DNA from 4 places in the Janthinobacterium sp. FT14W genome. Region 2 is predicted to be linked to each of the others. Evidence: predicted binding sites of a transcription regulator. Region 2 holds the regulator's gene; each other region holds the start of a gene.

Evidence for each region. The regulator sigma-54, encoded in region 2, starts transcription at its own class of promoters, with help from an activator protein. The targets are predictions, from matches to a motif close to TGGCANGNAANCTGCTTT.
Region 1: a site for sigma-54 is predicted at 1,949-1,966, ahead of GCN74_RS26425 (beta-propeller fold lactonase family protein). Genes of this name have one in related genera too.
Region 3: a site for sigma-54 is predicted at 1,682-1,699, ahead of GCN74_RS26735 (PEP-CTERM sorting domain-containing protein). Genes of this name have one in related genera too.
Region 4: a site for sigma-54 is predicted at 1,773-1,790, ahead of GCN74_RS05500 (circularly permuted type 2 ATP-grasp protein). Genes of this name have one in related genera too.

Annotation. Positions count from the first base shown of each region.
Region 1 covers NZ_WFLL01000067.1:10,064-14,274, reverse strand. The annotation lists gene GCN74_RS26430 (TonB-dependent receptor family protein) at 1-1,826, opposite strand, end outside; gene GCN74_RS26425 (beta-propeller fold lactonase family protein) at 2,031-2,987, shown strand; gene adh (aldehyde dehydrogenase) at 3,333-4,211, shown strand, end outside.
Region 2 covers NZ_WFLL01000013.1:66,822-71,032, reverse strand. The annotation lists gene lptA (lipopolysaccharide transport periplasmic protein LptA) at 1-222, shown strand, start outside; gene lptB (LPS export ABC transporter ATP-binding protein) at 222-977, shown strand; gene GCN74_RS11450 (RNA polymerase factor sigma-54) at 982-2,460, shown strand; gene hpf (ribosome hibernation-promoting factor, HPF/YfiA family) at 2,530-2,889, shown strand; gene GCN74_RS11440 (enoyl-CoA hydratase/isomerase family protein) at 3,043-4,128, shown strand.
Region 3 covers NZ_WFLL01000070.1:17,207-21,417, forward strand. The annotation lists gene dnaQ (DNA polymerase III subunit epsilon) at 1-77, shown strand, start outside; tRNA gene GCN74_RS26715 (tRNA-Val) at 159-233, shown strand; gene GCN74_RS26720 (hypothetical protein) at 250-534, opposite strand; gene GCN74_RS26725 (hypothetical protein) at 630-950, opposite strand; gene GCN74_RS26730 (hypothetical protein) at 1,164-1,373, shown strand; gene GCN74_RS26735 (PEP-CTERM sorting domain-containing protein) at 1,770-2,432, shown strand; gene GCN74_RS26740 (phosphoribosyltransferase) at 2,378-3,082, opposite strand; gene GCN74_RS26745 (universal stress protein) at 3,107-3,946, opposite strand; partial or broken gene GCN74_RS26750 (efflux RND transporter periplasmic adaptor subunit) at 4,195-4,211, shown strand, end outside.
Region 4 covers NZ_WFLL01000005.1:43,124-47,334, reverse strand. The annotation lists gene GCN74_RS05510 (hypothetical protein) at 1-471, shown strand, start outside; gene GCN74_RS05505 (sensor histidine kinase) at 540-1,697, shown strand; gene GCN74_RS05500 (circularly permuted type 2 ATP-grasp protein) at 1,826-3,280, shown strand; gene GCN74_RS05495 (alpha-E domain-containing protein) at 3,274-4,211, shown strand, end outside.

The sequences.
Region 1 (4,211 bases), on a different contig from region 2:
AAGTTGGCGCTGGGCACGCCCGGCAAACGGCTGCCCTCTCTGACGGTGCCGAAGCCCTGGTCATACACGGCGTGCAGGCTGGTCAGGGCTACTTTTGCCGTGAACCCATATGCCAAGTTCGAATCCAGCGACACTTCCATACCCTGGCGCAAGGTTTTGCTGGCATTGCGGTAGCTGGTGCGTCCGCCGCTCGATTGATCGACCACCAGCTCGTCGCTGGTCTTGATCTGGAACACGGCCGCATTCACATGCGTGTTGTTGTTGATCCTGGCCTTGACGCCCGCTTCCAGGTTGGTGCTGGTGGCCGGCTTCAAGTTGAAATTGAAGCCGCCGGCCGTACCCGAGTAAAACAGTTCGTTCAGGGTGGGCGCTTCGAAGCCGCGCGCGGCGCTGGCGTACACGTTGACGTTGGGCGTCAGTTTATACAGCAGACCCAGCACCGGCGTCGTATGGCTGAATTCCAGGCTGCCGCTGTCGTCGCCATTGCTGAGGAAGTGGTCGCTGACGGAGACTTTCATCTTGCTGTAGCGCAAACCGGCGCTGAGCAGCCATGGCCCGCTTTGCCATTCCGTCTGGATATACGGATCGAGGCTGGAGACGACATCCTGCTCGTCGCGGCGCAGCTTGCCTTTCACGCCAAACGTGTCGCCGATGAAATTTTCATAGCCGGTGCGGTCGTCGCTGGAGCGGCCGTAGTCGATGCCGATGGTCGTGCTCAGCTTGCCGCCGGCCAACTGGTTCACGTGCAGCCAGTTGGTGTCGATGCCGTAGAACTGACGCTGGAAATCGACCACGCCGCCCGAATGCTTGGCTGGCGCCTGGAAACCCTTGTTGAAGGCCTGATATTGAATCACGTCGCGGTTGCCGCCATACATCGTCACGTGCAGGCGGTCGTCGCCGAACGCTTGTTCGTAGGTGGCGCCGATCTGCTGATGGTCGATGCTCTTGCGCGTGTTGTAGCGGTCAGCCAGGGTGCGTTTCGGATTTTGCGTGTCGCTCGCATCGATTTCGCCGGCGCGCGGGTCGCGGGCAAACGTGGCCCAGGTGGCGCCCAGCGGATCTTGCGTATTTCCCTGATGCAGGCTGTTGGCGACGATGGTCAGCTTGCTGTCCGCATTCGGCTTGACAGTGATCTTGCCGAACGCCTGTTCGCGCGTGGCGGCGCTGTGGTTGCGGAAGCCATCCGTGCGGAAGCGCGAACCGTCGAGTACGTAGCCGATGCCGCCTGCCTGGCCTTGCGCCGAGAGATCGACCTTGCTGGTGCCGTAGCTGCCGCCCGTCACGTCCAGCTCGACGGAGGGCGGATTTTGCCCATCCTTGGAAAACAGCTGGATCACGCCGCCCGAGTGGTTGCCGTAGATGGCAGAAAACGGTCCCCGCAGCACTTCGATGCGCTCGGCCGTATCGAGGTTGAACGTGGCGGCCTGGCCCTGGCCATCGGGCATGCTGGCCGGAATGCCATCGCTGATCAGCTTGACGCCGCGCACGCCGAAGGCCGAACGGGCGCCGAAGCCCCGTGACGAGATCTGCAAGTCTTGCGCATAGTTCTGGCGGTTCTGCACGACCAGGCCCGGCACGGCGGCCAGCGCTTCCGACGCGTTGACGCGAATTTGCCCATCCTGGATGCGGGCGCTGTCGATCACGTCGATGGATGCCGGCACTTCCTGGCTGGGGTGGGCGATGCGGCTGCCGCTGACGACCACCGTATCCATCAGTTGCCCATTGGCGGGGGCTGCTGCCTCGGCGGCAAAGACGTGGGGGGCCAGGGCGGCGCTGCCGGCGGCAAACAGGCTGGCAATGGTGTTCAGGCGGAAACGATGCTGCATGCTGATTCTCCAAGGTGAATAAAAGCCTGCTTGAGCGCGTGTGCGGCACAGGTCTGCATAGTCTTATCAAGCAATATGCCTGCCATGTCTCCATTGGTGGGTTGAAATTATACGCTTGTCAGTGGCACGGCGTTTGCATGCAGCCATCGTCACTTGCGCCGCTCCCGCGCGCTTTTCCTGTGTTTTGCCATTGAAAAGGTGATTATGCCCAACTTCTTCTCGCGCTTGCGCCAGGTTTGCTGGCTGCTGCCTGCGCTCGCCAGCACTGCCATCCAGGCCGCCCCGTTTGCCTATGTTCCCAACGAAAAATCGGGCACCTTGAGCGTGATCGACACGGCGACCGACCAGGTGGTGCGCCAGATTGCGGCCGGAAAACGTCCGCGCGGCATCGCCGCCGACCCCAGCGGACGGCAATTGTTTGTCACGGATGCGGCCAGCAGCGCTTTGCTGCTGATCGATAACGGCGCGGGCGCACCCCTGCGCACGGTGACGCTGGGCAAGTCGCCCGAGGGCGTCAGCGCTTCCCGCGATGGTAAATACGTGGCCGTGGCCGTCGAGGAAAACAATAGCGTGGCCTTGCTCGATGGCCAGACGGGCGTCTTGCTCGCAGATATCAAGGTGCAAGGGCGCAACCCGGAACATGCCGTGTTCAGCCCCGATGGGCATTGGCTGCTGGTCAGCGCGGAAGAGGCCGAGCAAGTCGATGTCATTGATGTAGCGCAACGCCGCCAGGTGGTGTCCATCGCCGTGGGCCTGCGCCCGCGCGGCATCGGCTTCAGCCCCGATTCGGGCCGCGCCTACGTGGCGTGCGAACTGGTCAATGCCGTCTACGTGCTCGACATGGTCACGCGCAAGGCTGTTGCCACTATTCCCGCGGGCAAGAATGCGAATGGCATTGCCGTCCATCCCGGCGGCAAGCAAGTGTATGTATCGAATGGCACGGACGGTACGGTCATGGTCATCGATACGGCCAGCAACAAGGTGACGGCGACGATTCCCGTCGGCAAGCGCCCCTGGAATATGGCCATCACGGCCGATGGTGCCAAGTTGTACGTGGCCAATGGCCGCTCGAACAGCGTTTCCGTCATCGACACGGCCGGCGCACGCAAGGTGGCCGACATTGCCGTGGGTGAATTGCCATGGGGCGTGGTGATTCGCTAGCCCGCATGGAACAGGTGTTCCAGTCTGGCACACCTGTTCCATTGTGCAGCGGCTGCGGGGCCGCGCAGGGCAAGGAGGGTGCTGGCCCGGATTGCAACAGCCTGCTTCAGCCTTGTTCAAAATGCAAACAGCGCCACGCCCTCCTTTCATGCCCCGGGCATGCGAGGAAAAGCGGGCCGGTATGGACGCCACGCCCTTGTAACGAGGGTAAAACCCGCTAAGTTTGTAATGGGACGGCGAGCTGGCACGGCATTTGCGAAAGACTCCGTGTACTCACCCCATCTGTACCAGGACGTTTAATTTTAATTAAGTAATTCCATTCTAATTAACCCGATAGAGGACGACATGAATCTCGCAGACATCAGCAAACTGGGCGTAGCCAATCCCTTCAAACAACGCTATGACAATTACATTGGCGGCAAATTCGTTGCACCAGTAAAAGGTGAATACTTTCCTAATATTACCCCGATCACGGGCTTGCCGTTTTGCGAAATCGCCCGTTCCACGACGGAAGACGTCGAGCTGGCGCTGGACGCCGCACACGCCGCCAAGGAGGCATGGGGCAAGACTTCGCCGGCCGAGCGCGCCAATATCCTGAACCGCATCGCCGACCGCATCGAACAGAACCTGAGCCTGATCGCGACGGCGGAAACCATCGACAATGGCAAACCGATCCGCGAAACGATGAATGCCGACATTCCGCTGGCCATCGACCATTTCCGTTACTTCGCCGGTTGCATCCGCGCGCAGGAGGGTTCCGTCGCACAAATCGATGCGGAAACCTATGCCTATCACTACCATGAGCCGCTGGGCGTCGTGGGCCAGATCATCCCGTGGAATTTCCCCATCCTGATGGCCGTGTGGAAACTGGCACCTGCCCTGGCGGCAGGCAATTGCGTGGTGCTCAAGCCTGCCGAGCAGACACCTGCGTCCATCATGGTGTTGGTCGAGCTGATCGGCGACTTGCTGCCGCCGGGCGTATTGAACATCATCAACGGTTTCGGCCTGGAAGCGGGCAAGCCGCTGGCGTCGAGCAAGCGCATCGCCAAGATCGCCTTTACGGGCGAAACGGGCACGGGCCGCTTGATCATGGGCTACGCGGCGCAAAACCTGATTCCCGTCACCCTGGAACTGGGCGGCAAGTCGCCGAACATCTTCTTTGAAGACGTGATGGATGCGGACGACGATTATTTCGACAAGTGCCTGGAAGGTTTTGCGATGTTT
Region 2 (4,211 bases):
TCCAAGGCCAAGCTGACGCGCCTGGAAGGCACGAAGCCGACGGACGTGGCCAACGGCGCCTTCATCTCGTATGACAGCCGCAAGGAAGTGTTTACGATGGAAAATTCCGACAGCGGCACCAGCACCCCGGACGGCGGCAGCGTGCGCATGGTGATCCAGCCGAAGACCAAGGCACCGGCGGCGGAGAAAGCGCCGGCCACGCCTGCGCCAGGAAAGAAATAATGGACAATACACGTTGCGGCAGTACCCTGATCGTTCGCGGGCTGCAAAAAACCTATGGCAAGCGCCAGGTCGTGCATGATGTCTCGCTGCAAGTCGAATGCGGCGAAGTGGTGGGGCTGCTGGGCCCGAACGGCGCCGGCAAGACCACCTCGTTCTACATGATCGTCGGCCTGGTGCCGTCCGATGGCGGCAGCATCGATATCAGCGGCGTGGACATCTCCAGCCTGCCGATCCACCGCCGCGCGCAGATGGGCTTGTCGTATCTGCCGCAGGAAGCCTCCGTCTTCCGCAAGCTGACGGTGGAAGACAATATCCGCGCCGTGCTGGAAATCCAGACCGTCGAAGGCCGTCCGCTGACGAAGGCCGAGATCGAGGTGCGCCTGGATAAACTGCTGGCCGATTTGCAGATTGAGAAGTTGCGCGAAAACCAGGCGCTGTCGCTGTCGGGCGGCGAGCGCCGCCGCGTGGAAATCGCCCGCGCGCTGGCCACCGATCCCCGTTTCGTGCTGCTGGACGAGCCGTTCGCCGGCGTCGATCCGATCGCCGTGATCGAAATCCAGCGCATCGTGCGTTTCTTGAAGGAGCGCAATATCGGCGTGCTGATCACCGATCATAATGTGCGCGAGACGCTGGGTATTTGCGACCGTGCCTACATCATCAACCAGGGCTCGGTGCTGGCGTCGGGACGCCCCGACGACATCATCGCGAACGAGTCGGTACGCCGGGTCTATCTGGGCGAACACTTCCGTATGTGAGCCAATGAAACAATCATTGCAGCTGCGCACTTCGCAGCATTTGGCACTGACGCCGCAGTTGCAGCAATCGATACGCCTGTTGCAATTGTCTACCCTGGAATTGCACCAGGAATTAGAGCAATTGCTGACGGACAATCCTTTGCTCGAGCGCCTCGATGATCCGCTCGACCGTTCGCTGCGCCTGCTGTCCGACGGCGCCCTGAGTTCCACGGCCGCGCCGGCCGAAGCGCCGCCCCAGCCGCCAGGCCAGGAAGCGCCTGCGGCGCCGGCCGAAGGGGAAACCTTTGACGGCGAGGCGGGCGAGGGCCCGGCCGCCGCGGACGGCGGCGACAGCGACTGGAGCGACGCGAGCCGGAGCAAGACGCCCGACGACGAAGATTCCCGCCCACAACTCGAAGCCCATCACTGCACCCTGCGCGAGCATCTGATGGAGCAGATGCGCGTGACGGTGCTCGAATTGCGCGACCGCGCGCTGGTCGAGCTGATCATCGACGCGCTCGACGACAATGGCTACCTGGAAGAGGCGCTCGACGACATCCTGGCGCGCTTGCCGCAAGAGCTGGAAATCGACGTCGACGAGCTGCGCACGGCCTTGTCCCTGCTGCAAAGTTTCGATCCGCCGGGCGTGGGCGCGCGCAATGCGTCCGAATGCCTGGCGCTGCAAATCAAGCGTTTGCCCCATATCGCCATGGTGACGCGGCGCATGGCCCTCGTCATCGTGGAAAAGCACCTGGCCTGGTTTGCCCAGCGCGATTTCAACAAGCTGAAAAAAGCCCTCGATTGCGACGATGAGGACTTGCGCGAAGCGCAGACGGTGATTCGCCAGTGCAATCCGCATCCGGGCGCCGTGTTTGCCTCCGACGTGTCTGACTATGTGGTGCCCGACGTCGTCGTCAAGCGCGCCCGCAATGGCTGGCAAGTCACCTTGAACAACGACGTCATGCCGCGCCTGCGCGTCAATGCCATGTACGCCAACTTGCTCAAGCAGGGCAAGGGGGAGGGGGCCATGGGTGCACAGCTGCAGGAAGCCAAGTGGCTGATCAAGAATATGCGCCAGCGCTTCGACACGATACTGCGCGTGGCACAGGCGATAGTAGAAAGACAAAAGAACTTTTTCTCGCATGGGGCCGTTGCCATGCGTCCCCTTGTGCTCCGTGAAATAGCTGATACACTGGGTTTACACGAGAGTACTATCTCGCGGGTAACAACTCAAAAGTACATGCTGACCCCGCACGGCATGTTCGAGTTGAAATATTTCTTTGGTAGCCACGTCGCCACCGAAGCGGGGGGCGAAGCGTCATCGACGGCGATACGGGCATTGATCGTGCAACTGACAGGAGCAGAAGACCCTAAAAATCCTTTATCCGACAGTAAGATTGCGGACATGCTGGGGGAACAAGGCATGGTGATTGCGCGACGTACTGTTGCCAAATACCGGGAAGCATTAAAAATTCCGCCAGTGAGCCTGCGTAAGTGTTTGTAAGTTTTTTTCGGTTCCTCTGCGGGCCGGATACGATGGACCGCACGAACCCGATCATCTTTAGGAGTGTGTATGAATCTCACCATCAGCGGACATCATCTTGAAGTGACACCAGCCATCCGTGAATACGTACAAACGAAGCTGGAGCGCGTGAAACGTCATTTCGATCAAGTCATCGATATCGCCGTGATTCTGACCGTGGATAACCTCAAAGAGAAAGAAAAACGTCAAAAGGCCGAAGTCAATCTGCGTCTGAGCGGCAAGACCGTCTATGTGGAAAGCCTGGCGCAAGACTTGTATGCCGCGATCGATACCCTGATCGACAAGCTCGACAGGCAAGTGATGAAGTACAAAACCAAAGTGCAAGGGCACGGTAAAGAGGCGATCAAGCATCTGCCAGACAGCTCGGAAGAAGAATTCGCCGCCGCCTGAGCGGGCCGCGACTTTCAACCGGCTGTGATCAACTAAGGGCGCGCATTGCGCCCTTTTTTGCGCCCGTCGCCCTTGCCGGGCCGCGTCATGGGAACGCAATGTTCCGTCCGAAGGCGCTAGAATGTTCCCATACTTACTACTTTCCATCCTGCCATGAGCGACTTCGTCCAGACCTCCATCCGCAACCGCACGGGCCACATCGTGCTCGACCGCCCGAAAGCCTTGAATTCCCTCTCGCTGGACATGGTGCGCGCCCTGAGCGCCGTGTTGCTGGCCTGGCGCGACGATCCGCAGGTAGACGCCGTGGTGATCCGTTCCAGCAGTGAAAAAGCCCTGTGCGCCGGTGGCGACATCCGTTTCTTTTACGATGCGGGCCGGGCCACGCCGCAAGGTGGCAGCGCCCAGCTGGAAGATTTCTTTACGGAAGAATATGCGCTCAACCATGTAATTCATTTCTATCCGAAACCGTATATCGCCGTGATGGACGGCGTGGTGATGGGCGGCGGCATGGGCGTGGCGCAAGCCGGGCCCGGCAACCGCCTGCGCATCGTCACGGACCGCACGCGCATGGCCATGCCTGAAGTCAATATCGGCTTGTTCCCGGACGTGGGCGGCAGTTATTTCCTGTCCCGCCTGGCCGGCCAGCTGGGCCTGTACCTGGGCTTGACGGGCTTGACGATCAACGCGGCCGACGCCCTGTACACGGGCCTGGCCGATGTGTACCTGCCCGAGGCGCAGATGGGGGCGCTGCTGGCCCTGTTCGAATCGACGCCCGGTGAAGGCTTGCCGGTCGCCATCCAGGCCCTGGCCGCGCCATTCCAGTCCCAGGCGGGCGTTTCTGCGCTGGCCACGGCGCGCGCGGCGCTGGACCGCCATTTCAGCGCTCCTTCCGTGGCGGCCATCATGGCGTCGCTGGCGCAGGACGACAGCGCGTTTGCCGGCAAGGCCCTGGCGGCCATGCGCCTGCGTTCGCCGCTGATGATGTCGGTGACCCTGGAATTGCTGCAACGGGGCGCCCGCCTGGGCGTGGCCGACTGCCTGCGCCTCGAGCGCACGGTGGTGCGCCACAATTTCGAACATGGCGAAGTGATCGAAGGCGTGCGCGCGCTCGTGGTCGACAAGGACAATGCGCCGCGCTGGCAGCCCGCCAGCCTGGATGATGTCGATGCAGCCATGGTGGCGCGCTTCTTTGCTCCTGTCTGGCCGGCCGCGGCGCATCCGCTTTATCATCTGCAGTAACAACGCCGGATAAAACCGTAGCGAGCGGAAGGGAGAGGTGGTTGAGAAGCGGAACTGTGCTTGGCACGGGGCCGCCGAGGCAG
Region 3 (4,211 bases), on a different contig from region 2:
CCATCGCCGGCCTCGACAAGGCTGCCAAAGGCCAGTGCATCTGGACCGCCGTCACGGCGCCGCCAGCGACTGCCTGAGAAAAAAGCGGAGCACGCTAAATTTCCTCTCGCCAGCCCTTGCAGATGCCGCAACACCTATGCGATAATTCGCCTCGCTTCGGGAGGTTAGCTCAGGGGTAGAGCACTGCATTCACACTGCAGGGGTCGCAAGTTCGAAACTTGCACTTCCCACCAAAATTTTCGTTTGTATTCAATAACTTAGGATTTCGCATCCTGCCAAAATACGAACTTGGGGCAAACTTGGGGCAATGGGATTTTTCTTCCGCCGCCTAGCCTCAACAATACGGCCGCTTTCTGCGGCCGTTTTCACATCACGCTGGCGTAGGCCGCGCCTGACATTTTTCTCATTTACTTTCTCAGCAACGGCCTCGTACACTGCGCTATTCTGATTGTCCTCTATCGGCCAGAAACGGCCGCTGCCCATGCGTGTCAGCACCGGCCGAGTTGCCATAAATCGTTTTGCAGCAATGCTCAACAAACTTTCTAAGACACGAAATACATGCCAATTACAGCGAAACCCTTTGGCTGCCAGGAGCAATTCGACTGGGGAGCAGACATCCACTCGGTTGCCTACGATGGTGGTTTGTCGATACGCGTCCTTCGAAACCGCAACAGGGATGATGTGCCCGCAGGTTTTGCCAGCGGCACGAAATGTTCCAGCGCCTCCAGGTAATCTTTTGCATGGGCTCGTATCACGTGGGCAGTGGGAGCACTGTCTTCGTCGATGCCGATTACACCTACGACGGATTGCAGGTCTCGCGCTAAATCAGCAACCGATTTGGATACCGTCGACTTCGTGACACGAAACCGCGCTGCGATCTGGTCATAGGTCTGTCCTTGGAGCATGGCTAGAAGCCAGGTCGATGCGAAAGAAGGGGATCGTGGTTCCATATTTCGGCTTTCGTGGCAACGGTGATTTCCACTATTGTTGCCGGGCCAACTGCATGCCTCCAGTCGAAATTGCCCCTTTTAGCGAGGTGTTTCGATAGTACAAATTTGAGTCGTGCGGTGTTCACACGACCCGTGCCGAATGTCGCCCCCCGATGTGGCGCTTTGCCTTCGGCAGTGGAAAATCTGCGGCGTAACGAGCTGATGGTGCGGGAAATGACCAATTACATTGGCCGCGAACTGTCGAAGGGGAGGACGCGGGCGCAGATCGCCAGCAACATCAGCAAGTCTGCCGCCTTCATGACGCAGCATGCGGTCCTTCTGGCCCTGCCGGAACCCATCGGCCTGGCGTTCAACAAGGGAGGGGGGAACCTGATGCCGGCACCCATGCTATCCGTGCGATGGGACTGTCAGCCACCCGTCTGAATTGCCACGGGTAGGCATTTCAGCTCTGGAGAGAGTGGCTGGACAGGCAAGTGCCGGGTGGAAGCAGACAGGGAAGTGTTCGACTGTGAAAAATTTATTCTCCAGAATGCCATGCGTACTATACCCATGATGCTGATTGGCGCATTTCGATTAACAAAGGAAAATATTTTACTCTTCCTTCAGTATTTATTGTGATTCAGCATGGCTCCATTCTCAGTGCCGATGATTTTTACACATGCATGCTTGAATGTCACGTTGCTTTTTAAAATCTCCTTTGTAAACAGACTCTTGTAATTTTTTCCAGGGTAGGGCATTGATTTTGCATATGGCTAAGCAGCTGCACAATCGCCGAAGAAAATTCCCGTATTTTCGAAGAGTATGTTGAAAGGAAAAATCATGAACATCATAAAATTGATGTTTTTCATCATCGTATCGATGTCTGCGTGCATTTGCTTTGCCTCCGTTTCCAACGAAATAGATTTGAAGCAATATCTATCTTATAAAAATAAATATTTAAATGGCGTTGGTGGGCCGGATCTGCAGATTACCGATACAAGTGACGTATTCGAGTACTACACCAACGATTTTAATATATCGCAAAAGACTCTAAGGATTAGTTATGACCTTGACTATATGGCAGATCCTTCTACGATCGATCCGACGTACGATCTCTTGGCCTTCAGAATTTTCCCCCAAGGCCAGTGGGTAACTCATTGGGGGGCTACCGAGCGGGATGTGGCGCGACTTTATTTTGTGCCAAGAATCGATATAATAAAATCCATCGTGATAGATCTAGCGCCCTTTCAAGGCTTTGACATGGCAATGGGTTGGGCATTTGTATCGGACGTGCCATCTCAGGCACACATTGTGATATCCAATATACGCATTGAAGTAATAGACGAGCCAGGGACTCTTGCCTTGTTAGGCATTGGTCTGCTTGCTGGGCTCTTCTTCATTCGAAAGTATCCTTCCCAGGAAGTGGAGTGTACTCCAAGACCAATTGCTTATTGGCGACATGGGAAAACACGTACCCCTGAATGCCTGGCCCCCTCTGCTTGAGTTAACTGCGTCCAGCGCCTTTCAAGCAAATGCATGACGGCTGTGTCGCTGACTTGCCGAAAGTCTTCATACCATTCGCCTACAGAGATGAATGAGAGCGGTGAGTGCAGACATGCCACTTCATCGGCGATGCGGGCTAGTACTTTGCGGCTTGCGCGGGGAGCGACGGGAGTGGCGACGATGATCTTTGCCGGTTTCATGGAGCGGGCGGAACGAATCGCCATGTACATGCTCGAACCGGTCGCAACGCCGTCATCCACCAAAATGACAATTTTGTGGTGAAGCGGCAGGGCGGGCCTGTCGGCGCGATACAGAATCTCGCGCCTTGACAGTTCCGCTTTTTCCCGGTCGATCATGGCGTGCACCGTTGCCATGTCCGTTCCGGATGACTTGATCTTGTCCCGGCGCAGGAAGCATATCTCATTGCCCGAAACGGCGCCCAGGGCATATTCTGGCTGGCTTGGCTGCCCGAGTTTGCGCACCATCAAGATATCGAGGGCCGCGTCCAGCTCGCGCGCCACCATGTAGGCTACGGGCACGCCGCCACGGGGCAAGGCCAGCACCAGGACATCCGGATGGGCGGCGTACGCTACCAGCCGCCGCGCGAGTAAATGGCCTGCATGAAAACGATTTTTAAACAGCCGTTGCATGCATCATCTCGCTACACGATATCATCAGTGCGACAGGAGGACAGGCAGCCTGGCCTGAGTGAGCAAATGGCGTGTCGTGCCACCCGCCACCCACTCGTGGAAGCGGCTGTGCCCATACGCCCCTGCGACGATCAGGTCGGCACCGTTGTCCTGGGCGTGCCTGCACAGGGCCGCGCCGCATTCCTCGGCCGTGTCGCGGCAGCTCACTTCCACCCGCACGCCATGGCGCGCCAGGTAGGTCGCCAGGTCGGCGCCCGGCTCGTCGCCATGCTGGCCGAATCGCTGGCGTGGATTGAGTACGACGACCTGCACGCGCTGCGCACGCAGCAACAGGGGCATGGCGTCCGCCACGGCGCGGCTGGCAGCCGCGCTCGCGTTCCAGCCGATGACGATGGAGCGGCCGGGCACCGTGGCGGCATCGGCGGTGTCGGGAATGACGAGCAGGGGACGCGGGCAGTGCAGTGCCAGGTAGCCGGGCAGGCGTGCCGACCAGAGGAGCCCCGGATCGCTCAGGTCGCCTTGGCCGGTGATGAGCAGGTCGCAGTACAGCGATTGCAGGAATAGCGCATCGGCGGCGCGGCTGTCCTGGAAGCGGGTTTCATAGGAGAGCACGCCAAGGCGCTGACAATGGCTGTCGAAGCGCAGCAGCTGCTCCCTCGCCGCCGCGCGCAGCGGTTCATAGTCGAGCGGTGGCGGCGGCGCCAACGTGGCCGCGCCGAAGACGATGTAGTCGAGCTGTGCGCCGCCGCTGGCCGTGGTGCCGATCAGGTGGGCATCGTAGTCGCGCGCCAGCGCCGCCGCCACTTCCAGGCGCCGCTCGAAGCCGGAAAACTGGTCGGCATACATGAGGATGGTCTTGTACATGGTTGGCTCCGGAACGGCAGGCAAGCGGATGCGAGTCCGATCGCGCTTTTTCGTGGGTGGCAGGCACATCCCGTGGGCAGGGGAGGCGCCGCTGGAAAACCTGTATTGTGGGCGGGGGGGCGGGACGGGAGTTGATCTGGATCAGATGTCGCGTGAATGTGGCGTGATCTGCGTCAACCGGCATGGCGCCGCCGCGCGCTAACATGGGCAGGCGCTGGTTCATTTTTCCGTGGGAGGCCGCCTGGCTTATGCATGCCATCCCGAC
Region 4 (4,211 bases), on a different contig from region 2:
ATCAACGATGCCGGCTGGGATTTCAACGATTTCAATATACGTAACCCTGCGCTCGGTAGCGGGCCGAAAGGCCATGTCTACGTGAACCGCCTGGGCGGCTCCCTGCAAGTGCGCGACTTCGGCACGCCAGGCTACGCCAGCAAGCTGGAAAAGGACAAGCCGTCGCTGACGGGGCTGTTCCTGCACGTGGAACTGGTGCAGCCGCGCAACTCCGTGCCCGGCGGCGGCAAGGGCAACGACGGCCTGGCGCCCGATCCCGGCTTCACGCCCGCGCAATACGAGCGCCTGGCCCTGCTGTATATCGCCGCCAGCGTGCGCAGGGGCACGTGGCTGATCCCCGCCTTCCACGCCGTGCTCGATACGGGCTTTGCGAATGGTCATGATGACCCACAGAACTTTTCCCTGAGCGAGTGGTCAGCGGCGCTTTTCCGCCTGCATGCGGCCTTGCGGCAGGCCGATACTGGGCAATAAGGCGTTTCCCCGGCCGCGGATTAGGCGCATACTATCAGGAGCATAGCCATTCCTCTCAGGGAGTTCCGGTGAATATTGCCACTGATCGTCACACGGGTCGCCAGGCATACGCGCGCCATCCGCTGCAGCGCGCACAGCGCATCTTTGCCATGCGCGACGCCGTCCTCGGTGCATGGGAACAGCGCGTGCGCGCCAGCGTACGGGGCGCGGACCAGTTGCTCACGCCCATACTCATCAATACTTTGCCGGCCTTCTTCGACAACCTGGCCGAAGCCCTCACGCCGGGCCACCCGCGCGAAAACGCGGCCAGCAACAGCAACGTGCCCGCCGTGCATGGCAATGAACGGGCGCGCATGACCAATTACGGGCCGGAACAGGTGATCCAGGAATACCAGATCTTCCGCGACTGCTTTGCCGCCGTCGCGCATGAGGCCGGCATTACCCTGCGCAGCAAGGACTGGCAGGTGATCAACGAATCGATCGATTCGGGCATCCGCGAATCGATACGCGAGTTTACCAGCATGCACGAAGGCTTCCGGCGCAGCATCGCGGCCGGCCTGTCGCACGACATGCGCAACCCGCTGGCCGTGATCAGCACCAGCGCCCAGTTGCTGCTGCGGCCGGCGGAGCCGGAACGGGTGGCGGCGCTCGCGCACAAGATCACCGAACACAGCAAACGGCTCGATGGCATGATCGAGGAATTGCTCGATAGCCTCAGCTACCACCAGGGCCAGCGGCTGCCATTGGCGCTGAGCCGGTTCGACGTGCTGCCCCTGGTGCAGGCCGTGGCTGGCCAGGTCAACCTGCAGCGGCCCGGCAAATGCCATGTTCAAGGGCAATCCGTCACGGGCTGGTGGTGCGAGAACTCGCTGCGGCGCGCACTGGAAAACCTGCTGGGCAATGCCCTCAAGTACGGCGACGACGGCCCCATCGGCGTGCGCGTGGAAGCGACCCACGAACGCCTGTTCATTACCGTCCACAACGGCGGCCACGCCATCGCGCCGGAACAGGCCGAACGCATCTTCGACTACCTGCGCCGCGAGAACGACAGCCCCGCGCCCGGCTGGGGCATCGGCCTGCCCTTCGTGCAGAATGTGGCCGAAAGCCACGGCGGCAGCATCGCCGTCGACAGCGCGCCGGAAACGGGCACCAGCTTCATCTTCGACGTGCCCGTCGATTGCCGTCCCTTCGTCCAGCCCCCTGGCGCCCCCAACAGTGACAGCTAGCGCACCAAGTCGGTGCGACAGATGGCGCAACGCCACAAAAGTGGTCATATTTATACCGGTTCGCGCCTGCCCTGTTGGCACGCTTCCTGCTGAGCTATACCCGGACACGGCTCAAGGGACATCACAACATGGCAAATTTTTTCAATGAAATGACTGCAAATGACGTGGGTACGGACGGCAAGGTACGCGCACACTATCGTGAATTCAGCAACTGGCTGGCGCAGCAATCCCCCGAGATCATCGCCCGCAAGCGGGCCGAAGCCGACCTGACGTTCCGCCGGGTCGGCATCACGTTTGCCGTGTATGGCGACGATGCCGGCACGGAACGCCTGATCCCCTTCGATACCATCCCCCGCATCATCCCCGCCGCCGAATGGGCGCAGATGCAGACGGGCCTGGTGCAAAGGGTGCAAGCCTTGAACATGTTCATCCATGATATATATCATGAGCAAAACATCATCAAGGCGGGCATCATTCCGGCCGAGCAAATCTACAGGAATGCCCAGTACCGCCCGGAAATGCAGGGCATCGCCGTCGCTTCCGACATTTACGCCCACATCGCGGGCGTCGACATCGTGCGCGCGGGCCAGGGCGAATTCTACGTGCTGGAAGACAATTTAAGGGTGCCCTCCGGCGTGTCCTACATGCTGGAAGACCGCAAGATGATGATGCGCTTGTTCCCGGAACTGTTCGCCCGCAACCGCATCGCCCCCGTCGACCACTATCCGGACATGCTGCTCGACAACCTGCGCTCCGTCGCCCCCATGGGCGTGGATGACCCCACGGTCGTCGTCATGACGCCCGGCATGTACAACTCCGCCTACTTCGAGCACGCGTTCCTGGCCCAGCAGATGGGCGTGGAACTGGTGGAAGGCAAGGACTTGTTTGTCAACGACAACTCCGTGTACATGCGCACCACGCGGGGACCGAAGCGCGTGGACGTGATCTACCGCCGGGTCGACGACGATTTCCTCGACCCGCTGGCCTTCCGCTCCGATTCCTCCTTGGGCGTGCCGGGCCTGCTGTCCGTCTACCGCGCCGGACGGGTGACCTTGGCGAACGCCATCGGCACGGGCGTGGCCGACGACAAGTCCATCTACCCGTTCGTGCCCGACATGATCAAGTTCTACCTGTCGCAGGAACCGATCTTGAACAACGTGCCCACCTACCAGTGCCGCAAACCGGCCGACCTGTCCTACGTGCTGGCGAATCTGGCGAAACTGGTCGTCAAGGAAGTGCATGGCGCAGGCGGCTATGGCATGCTGGTGGGCCCCGCGTCCAGCCTGGCGCAGATCGAGGACTTCCGCCAGCGCCTGCTGGCCAATCCGGGCGGCTACATCGCCCAGCCGACACTCGCCCTGTCCGCCTGCCCCACGTATGTCGAGGCCGGCATTGCGCCGCGCCACATCGATCTGCGTCCGTTCGTGCTGTCCGGCAAGACGATTTCCATGGTGCCGGGCGGCCTGACCCGCGTGGCCCTCGGTGAAGGCTCGCTGGTGGTCAATTCCTCGCAAGGGGGCGGCACCAAGGATACCTGGGTGCTGGAACCCGCATCATCGGAATTAGGAGAAAAAACATGCTGAGCCGTACTGCCGATCATTTGTTCTGGATGGCCCGCTACACGGAGCGCGCGGAAAACACGGCGCGCATGCTGGACGTCAACATGCAAACGTCGATGCTGCCCCAGTCCGAGCAGGACGCGGAACAGGGCTGGCGCGCCACCCTGGGTATTTCCGAGCTGCAAAGCGCGTACGACCACAAATACGGCCGCTTCCACACGCGCGACGTGCTCGACTTCATGGTGCGCGACCCGAACAACCCGTCCTCCATCCTGGCCTGCCTGACGGGCGCGCGCGAAAACGCCCGCGCCGTGCGGGGCACCCTGACGACGGAAGTGTGGGAAATCCAGAACGCCACCTGGCTCGACATGCAGAAGCGCCTGAAAAGCAATCTGCTGGAAACGGACCCCAGCCAGTTCTTCGAATGGGTCAAGTACCGCTCGCACCTGTCGCGCGGCGTGACCCTGGGCACCATGCTGAAGGACGAAGCCATCCACTTCATCCGCCTGGGCACCTTCCTGGAGCGGGCCGACAACACGGCGCGCATCCTCGACGTGAAGTTCCACGGCGCGCGCGACACGTCGCAAGACGTCGCCCAGCGCGATTTCTACTACTGGGCAGCCCTGCTGCGCTCCGTTTCCGGCTTCGAAATCTACCGCAAGGTCTACCGCGACGTGATCACGCCGGCACGGGTGGCGGAATTGCTGATGCTGCGCGGCGACATGCCCAGGTCCCTGCTCGCCTGCATGGATGACGTGGTGGAAAATTTAAGACATATCCGCAACGACGTGTCGGCCGATACGGAGCGGTTTGCCGGCAAACTGCATGCGGAGCTGAAATTCGGCCATATCGACGACATCATGAAGGCGGGCTTGCACCATACCTTGACGCAATTTCTGGAAAATATCTATGACCTGGGCAACCGGGTCAGCCGCGACTTCCTCGTTCCCCTGGC